Regions from separate parts of the Intrasporangium sp. Soil_C_50 genome, predicted to be linked through region 3. Evidence: riboswitches for the same ligand, from Rfam matches in the RefSeq annotation. Region 3 holds a riboswitch; each other region holds the start of a gene.
What was found. Region 3 has a riboswitch for cyclic di-AMP ahead of AC3A5R_RS19430 (C40 family peptidase). Riboswitches for the same ligand answer to the same signal wherever they lie in the genome.
Positions count from the first base shown of each region.

Region 1 (4,771 bases), on a different contig from region 3:
GTCGTCGCCACCGGCTGCCTCCTCGCCCTCGGCGGGGTCGACTGGTGGCACACCTCGTCCACGGGCCACTTCGTCAACAGCCTGCACCTGTGGTCGGTCGAGCTGCTCTTCTTCTTCATGGTCATCCATTTGTGGGGCAAGTTCTGGATGGCCGCCTGGCGCGGCGGTCGCGCGCTGACGTGGATCACCGGCGTCGTCGCCTTCCTCGTCTCGATCGGTACCGCGTTCACCGGCTACCTCGTGCAAGGCAACTTCGACAGCCAGTGGATCAGCACCCAGGCCAAGGACGGGCTCAACTCCGTGGGCGTCGGAGCCTTCTTCAACGTCCTCGACACCGGGCAGATGCTCCTGTTCCACGTGACGCTCCTGCCCCTCGCCGTGGGCGCCATCGCCGTCGTCCACGTCGTCCTCGTGCGTCGCCACGGCGTCGTGCCCCCGCTCGGGGAGGAGCTCGACGAGCCGTCCTCGGAGGAGGTGTCGGCGCCATGACCACAACCAGGACGCGTCCACCCGCCGGGGCCGCCCCCCGAGGCCGACGCCGCACGCCAGACGCACACTCGTTCCCGACGCGCCGCTATGACCTCGTCAAGGAGTTCGTCCTCGCGCTGGTCGGCGTCATCGTCCTGACGATCGCGCTCGCGATCGCGTTCGGGTCTCCCGACGAGCGCGCGATCAGCCTGCAGGACTGGGCTCGGAGCGCGCCGAACGACGTCGTCGCCACCGCCGCGTCCGAGCTGTCCGGCGACAGCACCACGGCGGGCTACGGGCCGCCGTACAACACGGCGTCCGACGGGCAGACGCTGCTCGGGCTGCCGCTGCAGAAGCTGGCGGGCGTCACCAACCCGGTCGACGCCGCACAGGACTTCGTCATCACGCCGCTCCAGTCGGTGACGGGCGACCCGACCCTCAGTCTCGCGCTCCGTCGCTGGCGCACGGCCGGCGACGAGCAGCGCGCGGCGTGGGCGAGCGCCTACGCCACCGCCCTCGGCGCCGCCCCCAACGGCGACCCGGCCCAGGTGGCGGCCGGGAACTACGGACCGGTGCCGACGCTCGCGACCGCCTATCAGAAGGTCGCCGCTGCCGGCGGGCTCGAGCAGATGGTGAGCAACGGCTCGTTCTACGGCAACGACCCGACGCGCCGGCTGCTGCTCCTCGCCGACGGCACCTACCTCGAGGACCAGGCTCGAGCGCGGAGCCTCGGCGGCGACCAGTGGGGGATGATGAACGAGACCGGCAACTACCCCGGCCAGCCCTGGCTGTGGCTCTACACCTTCTGGTACCAGGTGCCGCCGTTCAGCACCTCCGACAACGCCGACGCGCTCGTCTGGGGTCTGATGATGGTGCTCTCGCTCCTGCTCGTGCTCCTGCCGTTCCTGCCCGGGCTGCGCGACATCCCCCGGCTCGTGCCGATACACCGGATCATCTGGCGCGACTGGTACGGGCGCAGCCGTGGCGGCGATGCCTCGAAGTACTCGTCGGTCGACGGCCGCCGCTGACGCGTCGGTGAGGGGACGTCGACCGACGAGCGTTCATCAGCGAATGCGGCCAGCCCGCCACTGCGACGTCCAGATCTTCTGGAGCTGGACGCGCTGACCCGGCCGCGGCGAGTGCCAGATCCTGCCGTGGCCGGCGTAGATGCCGACGTGGTAGGCCCGGCCGTGGGACATGAAGAAGATGAGGTCGCCCGGTCGGACGCTCGACTTGGCGATGCGAATCGTCTTGAGCCGCTGAGCATTCGCGGTGCGTGGCAGCTGCACGTGCAACCGCTTCTTGTACACGTAGTACACGAGCCCGGAGCAGTCGAACGAGCGTGGCCCGGCTCCGCCCCACCGGTAGGGCTTGCCGCGCTGGGCAGCGGCGATCCGAACCGCTCGCAGACCGCGTGGGATGGCGATGGAGGCGGGGGTGACGTAGGCGACCGAGACGGTCCGGACCGAGGCGGGGGACGGTGCCGCGGCCCTCGGGCCCACCACTCTCGTGGCCACCTGGGGGGCCGGGGGGGAGGCCGCCGTCGAGGCCGGTGGCGCCGCGCCGGTCCCGACGAGCAGGGCACCGGCGAGCAGGGGCGTGAGGGCGAGCGAGGACAGGGAGATGCGACGTGCAGGGGTGGTGGTGGACATGGGGGATCCCTTCCACGCCTACGAGGTGAGCTGTCGGGTTCGGACGGAAGATGCCCGGCCGCTGCTGCGGCTTCACCCCGAGGGCCGGCTGTGCGGCCCGGATGTGGGTCCCCCGTTCCTGTCCGCGGTCTTGCCCGACTGCCCCACCGGCGGACAGGATTCGGCGCCCGGCGGGCCGCCCGGGGAAGACCCCGGGCGATGAACTCCAGTCGACGGTGACAGACACTCGGAGCCGGGAAAATGGCCGGTCCCCACCTTGGTCAACAGTTGCCAGCCCAAAGCGGTGCGAAGTCGACAGAACGACAGCCCGATTCGTCGCCTTTACGACGAGTCGGCGTCCGTGTGGGAAAACGTCGCCGGCGGAAAACCAGGTGGACTCCAGCAGCGGTTCGACGCACCATGGACGACGCCCCGCACGCGGATGCGGGGCGTCGTGTCGTCGTGAGCGGGAAGGCCCGCGGAGAGGTGGGTGGCCGCCATGGCCTGCTCAGCGGACCGGTTCCACCGCTGAACCTCTCTCCCCACCCGGCCGGCCGGGTCATCCGGCCGTGCCCGCGCATGCACGATGAAGGAACCACCGTGAAACCACTGTCCGAGAACGAGATCCGCACATCGCTCGTCAACTGCTCGCGCCGCGAGGCGAAGCAGGCTCCGTTGCCGAACCGTTTCGAGTCGTTGACCAGCGACCACTGGGACGCGCTCGACTACCTGGGCTGGACCGACCGCAGCAACCCGCAGCGGGCCTACGTCGTCGTCCCCGTCGACGACGAGCCGATCGGCTTCATGCTCCGCGCGAGCGAGAAGAAGGGCGGCCGCAGCGCCATGTGCGCGTGGTGCGAGGACGTCTTCGCCACGGGTGACGTGTCGCTGTTCGTCGCCCGCCGCGCCGGCGCCGCAGGACGGGACGGCAACAGCCTCGGCACGCTCGTGCACGCCGACTTCAGCTGCTCGGCCCACGTGCGCCGCCTTCCGAACGCGCTCGAGGGCGGGCTCGACCCGCAGGCCCTCGTCGACCGACGCGTCGAGGAGCTGCGGACGCGGTCCGCGGCGTTCGCGCGACGCGTCCGGCACGGCTGACCACCACGACCCGTCGTCCCCCGGCGCGTCAGGGCGCGTCACGGCGCGTCAGGGCGCGGCGGGTTGGACGGTCGAGGCAGCGTCCGCTACGGTGGGCGACGCCTCGCAGGTGTAGTTCAGTAGCAGAACATCCTTCTTCCAGAAGGAAGACGCACGTGCAATTCGTGCCGCCTGCTCCAGTAGACGAAGGGCCCGGTCTCGCGACCGGGCCCTTCGTGCGTCCCCGGCTTCCGGGGCGGTCGGGTCGGGTCAGCCCACGGGAACCGGGTCGGGCCGCGGCGTCGCCTCGGGCCCGGTCGCGTCGGGCTCGCCCGCGGCGTCGCCCTCCTCGCGGATCCCGAACCGGGCGTAGACGCGCGCCAGCGGGCCGGGCAGCCACCAGTTCGCGGCGCCGAGGAGGCGCATCGTCGCCGGCACGACGACCATGCGCACGAGCAGCGCGTCGAGGACGATGGCGACGATCATCGCGACGCCGATGAGCTTGATGAAGCTGATCGACGACGCGGAGAAGAAGCCGATCACGACGAGGATGAGCAGGGCTGCGGACGTGATAATCCGGCCGGTGCGCTGCATGCCCGTGGCGACGGCGGCACGGTTGTCTCCGGTCCGGTCGTACTGCTCGCGGATCCGCGACAGGAGGAAGACCTCGTAGTCCATCGACAGCCCGAAGACGAGCGTCATGACGAGGATCGGCTGGGTGGCCTCGACGAACCCCGTGGACTCGAAGCCGAGCCACGAGGACAGATGGCCCTCCTGGAAGACCCACGTGACGACACCGAGGGTCGCCGCGAGCGTCGCGAGGTTGAGCAGGATCGCCTTGAGCGGCATGAGCAGCGAGCCGAAGGCGAGGAAGAGCAGCAGGAACGTCGCGCCGGCGACGACGAGGCCCATGAGCGGCAGCGTGGCCCCGATGGAGTCGAGCCGGTCGATGAGCTGCGCGGTCGGGCCGGTGACGAGGGCCTGCCGGACGCCGTCGGTGTGCAGCCCGCGGACCCCGGCCACGACGTCCTTGGCCTGCTGGTCCAGCGACTCACCCCGATAGGTGACCGACACTGCGGCGAGGTCGCCGTCGGCGCCGACGACCTGCGCTCCGGTGACGCCGTCGAGGCGGCGCAGGTCGGCCAGGTACCGGCCGAGGACGGCCTGCCCCTGGGCGGACGCGACGGGCGCGTCGAGCGTCGCCGCGACCACCACCGGGTCGGTCGTCGTGACGCCGAAGTCCCGCGCGAGAACCTGGCTCACCTGGCGCGTCTCGGCGTCGGCGGGCAGCACGCGCTCGTCGACGCCGCCGAAACGCACCCCGAGGAAGGGCGCCGCCAGCACTGCCAGGACCGCGAGGCCCGACGCGAGGAAGACGACCGGCCGCCGCATGACGAGCTCGGCGAGGCGCGACCAGAACCCGGTGCCGCGCTCGACCCGGTGCGACCGTCGCAGCGACCACCGGTCGACGCGGCTGCCGAGCATCGCGAGCACGGCAGGCAGGACGACCACGGCGGCCACCGCGGCGACGATCACCGCCGCGATCCCGCCGATCCCCATGGAGCGCAGGAAGGTCTGCGGGAACAGCAGCAGGC
Region 1 is NZ_JBDGKB010000008.1:17,079-21,849, forward strand. It holds gene AC3A5R_RS16015 (cytochrome b N-terminal domain-containing protein) at 1-489, shown strand, start outside; gene AC3A5R_RS16020 (hypothetical protein) at 486-1,496, shown strand; gene AC3A5R_RS16025 (C40 family peptidase) at 1,533-2,120, opposite strand; cyclic di-AMP (ydaO/yuaA leader) riboswitch at 2,124-2,260, opposite strand; gene AC3A5R_RS16030 (FBP domain-containing protein) at 2,700-3,197, shown strand; tRNA gene AC3A5R_RS16035 (tRNA-Gly) at 3,303-3,376, shown strand; gene AC3A5R_RS16040 (MMPL family transporter) at 3,447-4,771, opposite strand, start outside.
Region 1: it holds a riboswitch for cyclic di-AMP, as region 3 does, so the genes downstream of both, AC3A5R_RS16025 (C40 family peptidase) here and AC3A5R_RS19430 (C40 family peptidase) in region 3, are expected to answer to the same signal.

Region 2 (4,771 bases), on a different contig from region 3:
GTCCGCGCGTGCCACGATGTGAGGCGTCGCACGACGAAACGGAGCACGCCATGGCCACCGACCCCGCCCACGGCTTCCTCACCGAACCGCCCTTGACCGACGACGTCCGCGCGTCGTTCGAGGGCGACCTCGGCACCCAGGGCTTCGTCATGAACCTGTCGCGCCTCTGGGCCCACGACCCCGCCGCGCACGACACCCTCTTCGCCCTGCTGGCCGACATGGTCCGCATCGGCGGGCTGGGCTTCCGGCAGCGCGGCATCCTGGTCAGCGCGGCCGCAGCCACTGCCGGCGACTCCTACTGCGCGCTCGCGTGGGGCAACCGGCTCGCCGGCGAGGCCGGACCCGACGTGGCCGGCGCCGTGCTCAGCGGCGACGACGCGCCCCTCGACCCCGCCGACGCGGCACTGGCCGCGTGGGCGCGCACGGTGGCCCGCGACGCCAACACGACCACCCCTGCCGACCTCGAGCCGCTGCGGGCGGCCGGGTTCGACGACCGCCAGATCTTCGCCATCACGGTCTTCGTCGCGCTGCGCCGCGCCTTCTCGATGGTCAACGCGGCCCTCGGCGCGCAGCCGGACGCCCAGCTGCGCTCGGCGGCCTCGACACCGGTCAGCGACGCGGTGTCGTTCGGTCGCCCCAGCGCTGGTACGCCCTCGGCCACGAGCGTCGCGGACGGGAGCTAGACAAAGTCACCACCCTGGACCGCGACGCCGCGCAGCAGCGCGAGGTACTCCTCGACGGGGCGAGTCCCGGGCACGGCGGCGAACCCGTTGGCGAGCACGAAGGGCGTCGCGGTGATGCCGAGGTCGCGGGCCTGCTTCTCGTCTGCCCGGACCTCACCGGCGTAGTGGTCGGACGCCAGGACCGCAGCCACGCGGCGCTCGTCGAGTCCGCACTCGGCACCGAGCCGCTGGAGCACCTCCGGCTCGTCGAGCGGCAGCCCCTCGCGGAAGTGTGCGGAGAAGAACCGCTCCACGGCCGCCGACTGCAGCGCCGGACCACCCATCTCCCGCGCCAGGGCGACGAGGCGGTGCGCGTCGAAGCTGTTGGCCGTGACCGCTGAGTCGAGGTCGAAGACGAGGTCGTCGGCCTCGGCGACCTCGTGGGCGTGCGCCCGCAGGGCCCGCTCCGCCTCGGCCTCCTCGTCGGGCCGGGAGCCGATCCGGTCAGGCACCGGTTCGTTGCGCCGGGCCGGCCACTCGGGGTCCAGCTCGTAGGCGCGCAGCCGCACCGTGACGTCGTGCGGCCGCTCGAAGGCGTGGATCGCCGCCTCGATCCGGCGCTTGGCGATCCAGGACCACGGGCAGACGAGGTCGGCCCAGACGTCGAGCTCGATGAGGGTCGTGGACTCTGCAGCAGGCTGGACGGTCATCACCTCATCCAACCACGGCCCTCACCACGGGCGGCCGTCCGGGACGACGTCGCGCCCCCACCCGAGCGGGTGGGGGCGCGACGGAGGTGCGTGGCGCGGTGCGGCTCAGGCGCGGCCGTAGCCCGACGGCGTGGTCCAGATCGAGTGGTAGCCGATCGTCGTGCCGGGGCGCTGGGCGTCGATCATGGTGCCGGGGCTGACGTAGATGCCCACGTGGTAGGCCGGCGAGCCGAAGAACACGAGGTCGCCGGGGCGCGGGTTGCTGACCGGGGTCGTGGCCGCCTGCTGCGCCGACGCGGTGCGCGGGAGCGAGACGCCGGCCTGGCGGTAGACGTACTGCACGAAGCCCGAGCAGTCGAAGCCCGAGGGGCTCGTGCCGCCGTAGACGTAGGGGACGCCGAAGTAGGACTGGGCGATGCCGACGATGCCGGACGCCGTGGGCGCCGGGTCGAGGGACGCGCGGGTCGCCGAGCGGGACGCGCGGTCGGCCGCCTGCTGGCGGGCGTCCTCCGCAGCCTTGGTGGCGGCGCGCTCCTTCTCGAGCTGGACGTCCTTGATGACGACCGGCTTGACCGTCGCCTGCTTCGCGGCCGGCTTGGCGTAGCCGATCGAGGACAGGGCGTTGGCCGCCTTGAGCGTGCCGACCTGGGGGCCGACGACCGACGGGGCCGCGGTGCTCGAGCCGTCGGCAGCGCTCGCCGGACCGGCGAACGTGGCGACGAGACCACCGGAAGCGGCCACGATCGCGGCACCCTTCACGGCGGGCTGAGCGGACTCCTTGGCGATGAGCTTGAGCTCGGCGATCGCGTTGAACCGGCCGGGGGCGCGGTGGCGCCCGGTAACGTTCTGAGCCACGTTTGACCTCTCGACGCCTACGAGGTGAGCTGTCGGGTTCGGGCGGATTGAGGTACTGCTCGCCCGGCCTTCGCTCGGACCTTGCGGTCCACGGAGGGCTTCACCCCGAGGACGTCCGGAGACGCCCGAAGGTGGTTCCCCCGCTCCTGCCATGCGGTTCGTGCAGGGGCCCCGGGTCGATGGCAGGATTAGGCGGTTCGACCCGTGGCACTCGCCCGACGGGGAGAGCGAGCGGGGCTCACGCTACCCAAGATCCGCCGGGGTTGTCACCCCGAGAGCCGCCCATTTCTACTGATTTTTCGTCGGATGACCTCAGGTGGCCCGAATTCCCCACAGTGCCAGCACAATCGAGGCGGAAGAAAGAGCTGGAACGGGCACGTCGGACGCGTCCGCTTTGCGGAAGGGTCGACTCAGGCGGCCTGGCAGAAGACGTGGACGGCCACCTCGTCGGGCAGCGACACGCCCTCACCGGCATCGGGGGCCTCGCTCACGGCGACGACACGGCCGCCCTCGCGGACGACGCGGACGCGCGCCCCCGGCAGCACGCCGGCGGAGGTGAGCAGGGCCAGCGCCTCGGGGTCCACCTGCACCGGCTCGCCGATGCGGCGGATCGTCACGACGGCCGGCTCGGCACCGGCCGCCGTGGTCAGCGCCGTGAGCCCGGTGAGGAAGCCGCCTGCCGCGTCGTCGGGGACGCCCAGCTCGTGCAGGCCGGGGATCGGGTTGCCGTACGGCGACTCGAGGCCGCCCTCGATGAGGCCGAGGATCTTGCGCTCGACCTTCTCGGACATGACGTGCTCCCAACGGCACGCCTCGTCGTGGGCGTACTCCCACTCGAGTCCGATGACGTCGACGAGGAGCCGCTCGGCGAGGCGGTGCTTGCGCATGACGCGCGTGGCCAGGAGCCGGCCGTGGTCGGACAGCTCGAGGTGGCGGTCGCCGGACACCGCGACGAGGCCGTCACGCTCCATCCGGGCCACGGTCTGCGACACCGTCGGGCCGGAGTGGCCCAGACGCTCCGCGATGCGTGCGCGCAGGGGGACGATGCCCTCCTCCTCGAGCTCGAAGATGGTGCGCAGGTACATCTCGGTGGTGTCGATCAGGTCCGTCACGGTCATACCCTCTCAGAATCAGGACGCCTCGGGCGCCGCCCCTCCCGCCGCCCCTCCCGCGGCCCCTCCCGCGGTGCCGGCGCCGCGCCCTCGCAGGGGTCGCGTCGGGTCGTGGCGAGGCACCCAGATGCGCAGCCATCCCGCGCCGAGGAGCGCCGCTGCGCCGAGGACGACGGCGGACGCGCCGAGCGTCAGGACGGCCGTCAGGGCTGACAACGCCAGCGGACCCGCCGCCCTTCCCAGGTCGGCGCACAGGCGCCAGCCGCCGAGGAACTGGGCGCGCCCGTCGGCCGGTGACGCGTCGGCCCCGAGGGTCATGATGAGACCCGCGCCGAGGCCGTTGCCGATGCCGAGCACCGTGGCGGCGGCCGTCACGGCGACCAAGGTGGTGGCGAGCGGCATCAGCGCCATGCCGAGACCGAGCACGAGCATGCTCGGTACCGCGGCGGCCACCCGCCCGTACCGGTCCATGAGCCAGCCCGAGGGATAGAAGAGGAGCATGTCGATGGCGCCGGCGACGCCGAACACGAGCGAGGTCTGCGCCGGGCTGAACCCGACCGACTCCGCCCAGAGCGGCACGAGCGCCTCGCGGATCGCACGGGCACCCGCGACGCACATGGCGCCCGTGCCGAGGGTCAGCAGCACGTGCCGGTGCTCGAGGAGCACCGACGCCACCGAGCGGGGGGCGCGCGCTCGACCCCGGACGCCCGCGCTCCCTCGACCTCCCGTGTGGCCGTCGTGGTCGGCGGTGATGTCGGGCGCGACGAGCACGAGCAGGAACGCCGCCAGGCTCGCCACGCCGCCGACGACGTAGGCCGACTCGATGCCCCACCGGGTGATGACGAGCGATCCCACGAACGGGCCGATGAAGTAGCCGATCCGATGCACCCCGCCCAGCGTCGACAGGGCCCGGGCCCGCATCGCGACCGGCACGGCTTCGGTGAGGTAGGCCTGCCGGGCCAGCCCGAAGAGGGATCCGGCCAGGCCGATGACGAGGACGCCCGCGAAGAGAGCGGCGACGGAGCCGGCCAGCGCCGCCACGACCATGCCGACGGCCTCGACGACGGCCGCCACGAGCAGGGCCCGCCGCTCGCCGATGCGCGCCGCGAGCGCCCCGGACGGCAGGTCACCGAGCAGCTGCCCGATGCCGAGCGTCCCGACGAGCAGGGCCGCGACGCCGAGCGAGGCCCCGAGCTCGCGGGCCGAGACGGCGATGATCGGCGCGACCGCACCGGCGCCCGTCGAGCCGAGCAGCGTCGGGCCGTACGCCGACAGCGCGATCGCGCGCAGACGGACCGGCTCCCCCTCCGACGTCGCGGCCGGGCGCCGTGACGGGTGTCCGGTATGCCCCGTTTCGGGCTCCGGCCCGCCGTTTCGCTCCCCCTGAGTCTCGGTCACGCCACAGGACCCTAACGATCGGGTTACTCAGGTG
Region 2 is NZ_JBDGKB010000004.1:104,048-108,818, forward strand. It holds gene AC3A5R_RS11975 (carboxymuconolactone decarboxylase family protein) at 51-683, shown strand; gene AC3A5R_RS11980 (DsbA family oxidoreductase) at 680-1,372, opposite strand; gene AC3A5R_RS11985 (C40 family peptidase) at 1,478-2,227, opposite strand; cyclic di-AMP (ydaO/yuaA leader) riboswitch at 2,230-2,432, opposite strand; gene AC3A5R_RS11990 (iron-dependent transcriptional repressor DtxR) at 2,638-3,339, opposite strand; gene AC3A5R_RS11995 (MFS transporter) at 3,358-4,737, opposite strand.
Region 2: it holds a riboswitch for cyclic di-AMP, as region 3 does, so the genes downstream of both, AC3A5R_RS11985 (C40 family peptidase) here and AC3A5R_RS19430 (C40 family peptidase) in region 3, are expected to answer to the same signal.

Region 3 (4,771 bases):
CGCGCAACGGCAGCACGTCGAGTGGGCCATCACCGGTGGTCAGCCCTTCTCCTGGGGGCGACCGTCCGTCCTGGCGCAGTTCACCGGTGTCGACCACGTCGCCAGCTCGCCGGCATGGCAGAAGGTCGCCGCGGTCGACCCGTACACCCTGTACAAGCGCGTCGCCTGCGCCGGTTGACGACCGGCGGGCCTCACCGGGTGAGGCGCCGCGGGCTCGTCAGGAACCCGATGCCCCACGCCCAGTGCATCGTCGCGAGCACGACGGGCAGGGCTGCACGGGTGCGGGGGGACTCGCCGCGGGAGATGGCCAGGCCGCCCGCCGTGACGCCGGCGGCGTAGGCGGCCGGCACGACCCAGGCCGGGGTCCAGAAGAAGCCCACGACGACCGCCGCTGTCGTGACGCCGACCATCGTCGGCGGGGCGAGGTAGCGGTGGTTGATCGTGCCCTCGTGGTGGCGGGCGACGACGCGCCGCCAGCGTCCGTAGTGGAAGTACTGCTTCGCGAGGGCGGAGACCGAGGCGCGTGGCCGGTAGGTGACCTTCAGCTCGGGGGTGAACCACACGCGTCCGCCCGTCTCGCGGATCCGGTGGTTCATCTCCCAGTCCTGGGCTCGGGAGAAGTGGGGGTCGTAGCCGCCGACCCGCTCGAGGGCCGTTCGCCGGAAGACGCCGAGGTAGACGGTGTCGGCCTCGCCGGCCTCGCCGCCGGTGTGGAAGCGGGAGGCCCCGACGCCGAGGGGGCTGCGCATCGCGCAGGCGACGGCGCGCTCGAAGTCGGTCGTGCCGCGGGCGTCCATGATGCCGCCGACGTTGTCGGCACCGACCCGCTGGAGCTCGGACACGGCGCGCGAGACGTAGTCGTCGGGGATCTCGGCGTGCCCGTCGACGCGGACGATGACCTCGCCGCTCGACGCGCCGATCGCGGCGTTGAGGCCCTCGGGGGTGCGCCCGCTCGGGTTGCGCACGAGCCGTACCCGGGGGTCCTCGGCGGCGAGCGCGTCGGCGACCTCGTCGGTGCGGTCGGTCGAGGGGCCGAGGGCGAGGACGACCTCGATGGGGCCGCGGTAGTCCTGCGTGAGGATCATGGCCACCGCGTCGCGCAGGTGCCGCTCCTCGTTGAGCAGCGGCATGATGACGCTGACCGGCGGGGTCAGCTGCGTCGACGCGTCCACGCTGGCGGGTCCTTGTCCTCTGGTCGTCGTGCCGGAGGGTGGTCCCGGCGCTCGGGCGGCGCCCGCGTCCCCCGTCACGAGCGGCGCCCAGACTACTTGAGGACCGCCGGGTCCTCGACCGCGGTGAGGGCGAGGGGCGCACGGTGATGCCCGAGGCGGGGCGCCGCCCTCGCGAGGTGAGGCGGCGCCCGCCACCTCGGGCCCCCGGTGACGTGCCGCAGCGCCGCGGACACGAAGCACGCTGCTCGACCTCGCGTCCAGGGGTGACGCGGACCGCGGCCACGGCCCAGGTGCCCCCGGCGCTGCACGACCCACGATAGGACGAATTCACGCGATCATCAAGCAGTTCGACCATCGCGTCACTTGTCGGTCCACCTGATCGATCATCGAGCCGTCTCTGGCTAGGTTGTCCCCATGACGCCGACCCGTTCGCAGGACCGCGCCTCGGCCACCGCCGCGCTGCGCGAGCTGATCCTCGCGGGCGAGCACTACCGTCTCGCCGCGGCCGCGCACCTCGACCTCACCGTCAACGAGAGCCGGGCCGTCAGCTACCTGCTGGCGCGCGGCTCCCTCGGCCAGACCGAGCTGGCCCAGGCTCTGGGTCTGACGACGAGCTCGACGACAACCCTCGTCGACCGGCTCGAGCGACGCGGGCTCATCGAGCGGGTGCCCGACCAGGTCGACCGGCGTCGCAGCACCGTGCGGATCCCCGAGGCCGGGATGGAGCAGGTCGGGCAGGTGCGCGACTGGATGCCACACACCTTCGACGCCCTCGACCCGGCGACGCTCCCGCAGGTGACCGAGGTGCTCACGACGATCGCGGATGCCCTGCGCAGCGTCGCCGCCGAGATCCACGCCGCCGAACCGAGCGCGCGCGGGACGCGCCGACGGCACTGACGCCCCGCCGACGCGTCGGGCTCACCGGACGCGTCGGGCCCACCGGACGCGTCGGGCCCACCGGACGCGTCGGGCTCAGCGGACGCGTCCGGCGACCCAGCCGGTCGTCCAGATGCGGACCAGCTCGACGCGCTTGCCCGGCTTCGGGGCGTGCCACACCCTGCCCGAGCCGGCGTAGATGCCGACGTGGTAGGCCCTCCCGGAACGCATGAAGAAGATGAGGTCGCCCGGGCGCACCCCCGAGCGGGAGACGCGCGTCGTGTCGAGACGCTGGGCGTTCGCGGTCCGCGGCAGGTCCTGGGCGAGGCGGGCGTCGTAGACGTAGTGCACGAGCCCGGAGCAGTCGAACGCCGACGGGCCGGCGGCACCCCACCGGTAGGGCTTGCCCTTCTGCGCGGCCGCGACACGCACGGCCCGCGTCCCGAGCGGGACCGCGACCGCCGAGGCGAGCGACAGACGCACGTCGACGCGGTCCCGGTCCTGTGCGGCGTCGGCGGCACTCGCCCACGTCGCGGTGTCACCGGCCCGGGCCACGATGCCGACGTGGGTCGGCGGCACCGTCGACAGTCCGGCGACGGCACCGACGGTACCGACGGCCAGCAGCGGGGCGAGCAGCAGACCGGCACCCGGGCGGAACCGGCGCGACCGGCGCAACCAGCAGGACCGGCGTGCACGGGTGTGTGCGAAAGCGGGCATGGCGAATTCCCTTCCCACGCCTGCGAGGTGAGCTGTCGGGTTCGGGCGGAAGATGCCCGGCCGCGCATGGCGGCTTCACCCCAAGCCCGGCGCATGGCCGGACGCGAGTGGGTCCCCCGTTCCTGTCCGGTGAGGTATGAAGGCGCGCCCCCGGCGGACAGGACTCGGCGGACCGGAGCGCCGCCCCGGCGTCGTACCGGGGCGTCATGTCACCCGGTCCGGGATCGTGGCCCGCGCAACGTGGCGGGCCCGCCGGCCGGGTTCCGAACCAGAGTAGGTCGGGGTGCCCGCCCTGTCCGCGTTTTGGAGAACGCGGACAGATCGCCCATCCGGCCAACCAGGAAATGCCAGGGTCCGCTGGTACGTTCGCCCCCATGACGTGGCGAGACGCCGTGAACGGCGGCCTGTCCCGGTTCACCGGGTACGAACTGCGAAAGGCGCGCGACGGCCGCGCGGTCGGGCGTACGTCCGTGGGGCCGACGAAGCCGGCAGGCCCGGCCGCGACGCCGCCTGCGGAGCCCGCGGCCCCCAGGCTCCAGCTACCGCGCGACTTCGACGACGCCGCGCAGGAGACCATCCGCGCCGTGAAGCCGTGGACGATGACCTCTCCCGAGAAGCTCAACGCCCTGATCCTGTCGGTCCGCCACATCGTCAAGCACGACATCCCCGGCGACATCGTGGAATGCGGCGTGTGGCGGGGCGGCAGCATGCAGGCGGCGGCCCGGACCCTCATCGAAGCGGGCGACACGAGCCGGCACCTCTACCTGTTCGACACGTTCGAGGGGATGTCCGAGCCCACCGAGAAGGACCGCCGACGCCATGACGGTGCGTCGGCAGCCGACCTGCTCAACACCGCGCCCCGGCAGTCGGGCGTGTGGGCCGTCGCGACCCTGGATGACGTGCAGACCGGGATGGCGACGGTCGGCTACCCCGAGGAGCGCGTGCACTACGTGCAGGGCATGGTCGAGCAGACCGTGCCGGACTCGGCCCCCGAGCAGATCTCGATCCTGCGCCTCGACACCGACTGGTACGAGTCGACCAAGCACGAGCTGGAACACCTCTACTCGCGACTCTCGCCCGGCGGTGTCCTGCTGCTCGACGACTACGGCTGGTGGGAGGGTGCCCGGACCGCGGTCGACGAGTGGCTGGAGGAGACCCACGAACGCCTCCTCCTGCTGCGCATGGCGGAGGGACGCGTCGCCGTCAAGCCGTAGCAGCTCGGCACGCCGGCGCGCCCGGTGACCGGCCGCTCATCACCCGGTCCGGAAGGCGGTGAGGGCCGCCATCCACTGCCCGCCGCCGGTACCGCTCGCCGTGTACGGGCCCGTCGTCGTCGCGGCCCGGTAGGCGGTCGCGAGGTGGTCGGTCGAGACGCTCAGTGTCGGCAACCCGGTCCAGCCGGACCCCCAGGCCGGCACCGCGCTGCTCGACTCGAGCCCGGCCACGGCGAACAGCTCGTCACCGGCGGCCGTCGTCGTCACCGACCCCGAGCTGAACGCCGTCCCGGACCCGGTCGCCCCGGCGCTGACGTCGACCCCCGTGACACCCGCCAGCTCGTCCACGGCCAGGTGCGTCTCCGCGGACGACCCGTAGGTCAGCGTCACCGTCGCGCCCGCCGGCAGGGCGCGCACCCCCACCGCGACCGCCGTCACGACCCGGTCCCCGGCCGACCCGTCGTTGACGTCACGCACCACCGCGTACGTGTTGCCGACCGAGTCCTTCACCGACACCGCCGCGGTCACGCTCGTCGTGGACAGGAGCGCCGCGACCACGACCGTGTGCCCGGCCGCCACCCCGGCGGCCCCGACCGTCACCGTGCTCGTGGTGCGAGCGGTCGATGCCGTCAGCGACCCGACCCGGCCGACGTAGCCGGCCGCCACGGGCAACCGCGGCGTCGCGGACGCCTCGTTCGAGGACGGCGAGGTGCCGATGCCGTTGACCGCCGCCACGCGGTAGAAGTAGGTGGTGCCGTTCGCGACGCCGGAGTCGGTGAAGCCCGTGCCGGC
Region 3 is NZ_JBDGKB010000013.1:85,442-90,212, reverse strand. It holds gene AC3A5R_RS19445 (DUF6541 family protein) at 1-178, shown strand, start outside; gene AC3A5R_RS19440 (glycosyltransferase family 2 protein) at 192-1,172, opposite strand; gene AC3A5R_RS19435 (MarR family winged helix-turn-helix transcriptional regulator) at 1,587-2,069, shown strand; gene AC3A5R_RS19430 (C40 family peptidase) at 2,145-2,765, opposite strand; cyclic di-AMP (ydaO/yuaA leader) riboswitch at 2,769-2,907, opposite strand; gene AC3A5R_RS19425 (TylF/MycF/NovP-related O-methyltransferase) at 3,140-3,979, shown strand; gene AC3A5R_RS19420 (fibronectin type III domain-containing protein) at 4,019-4,771, opposite strand, start outside.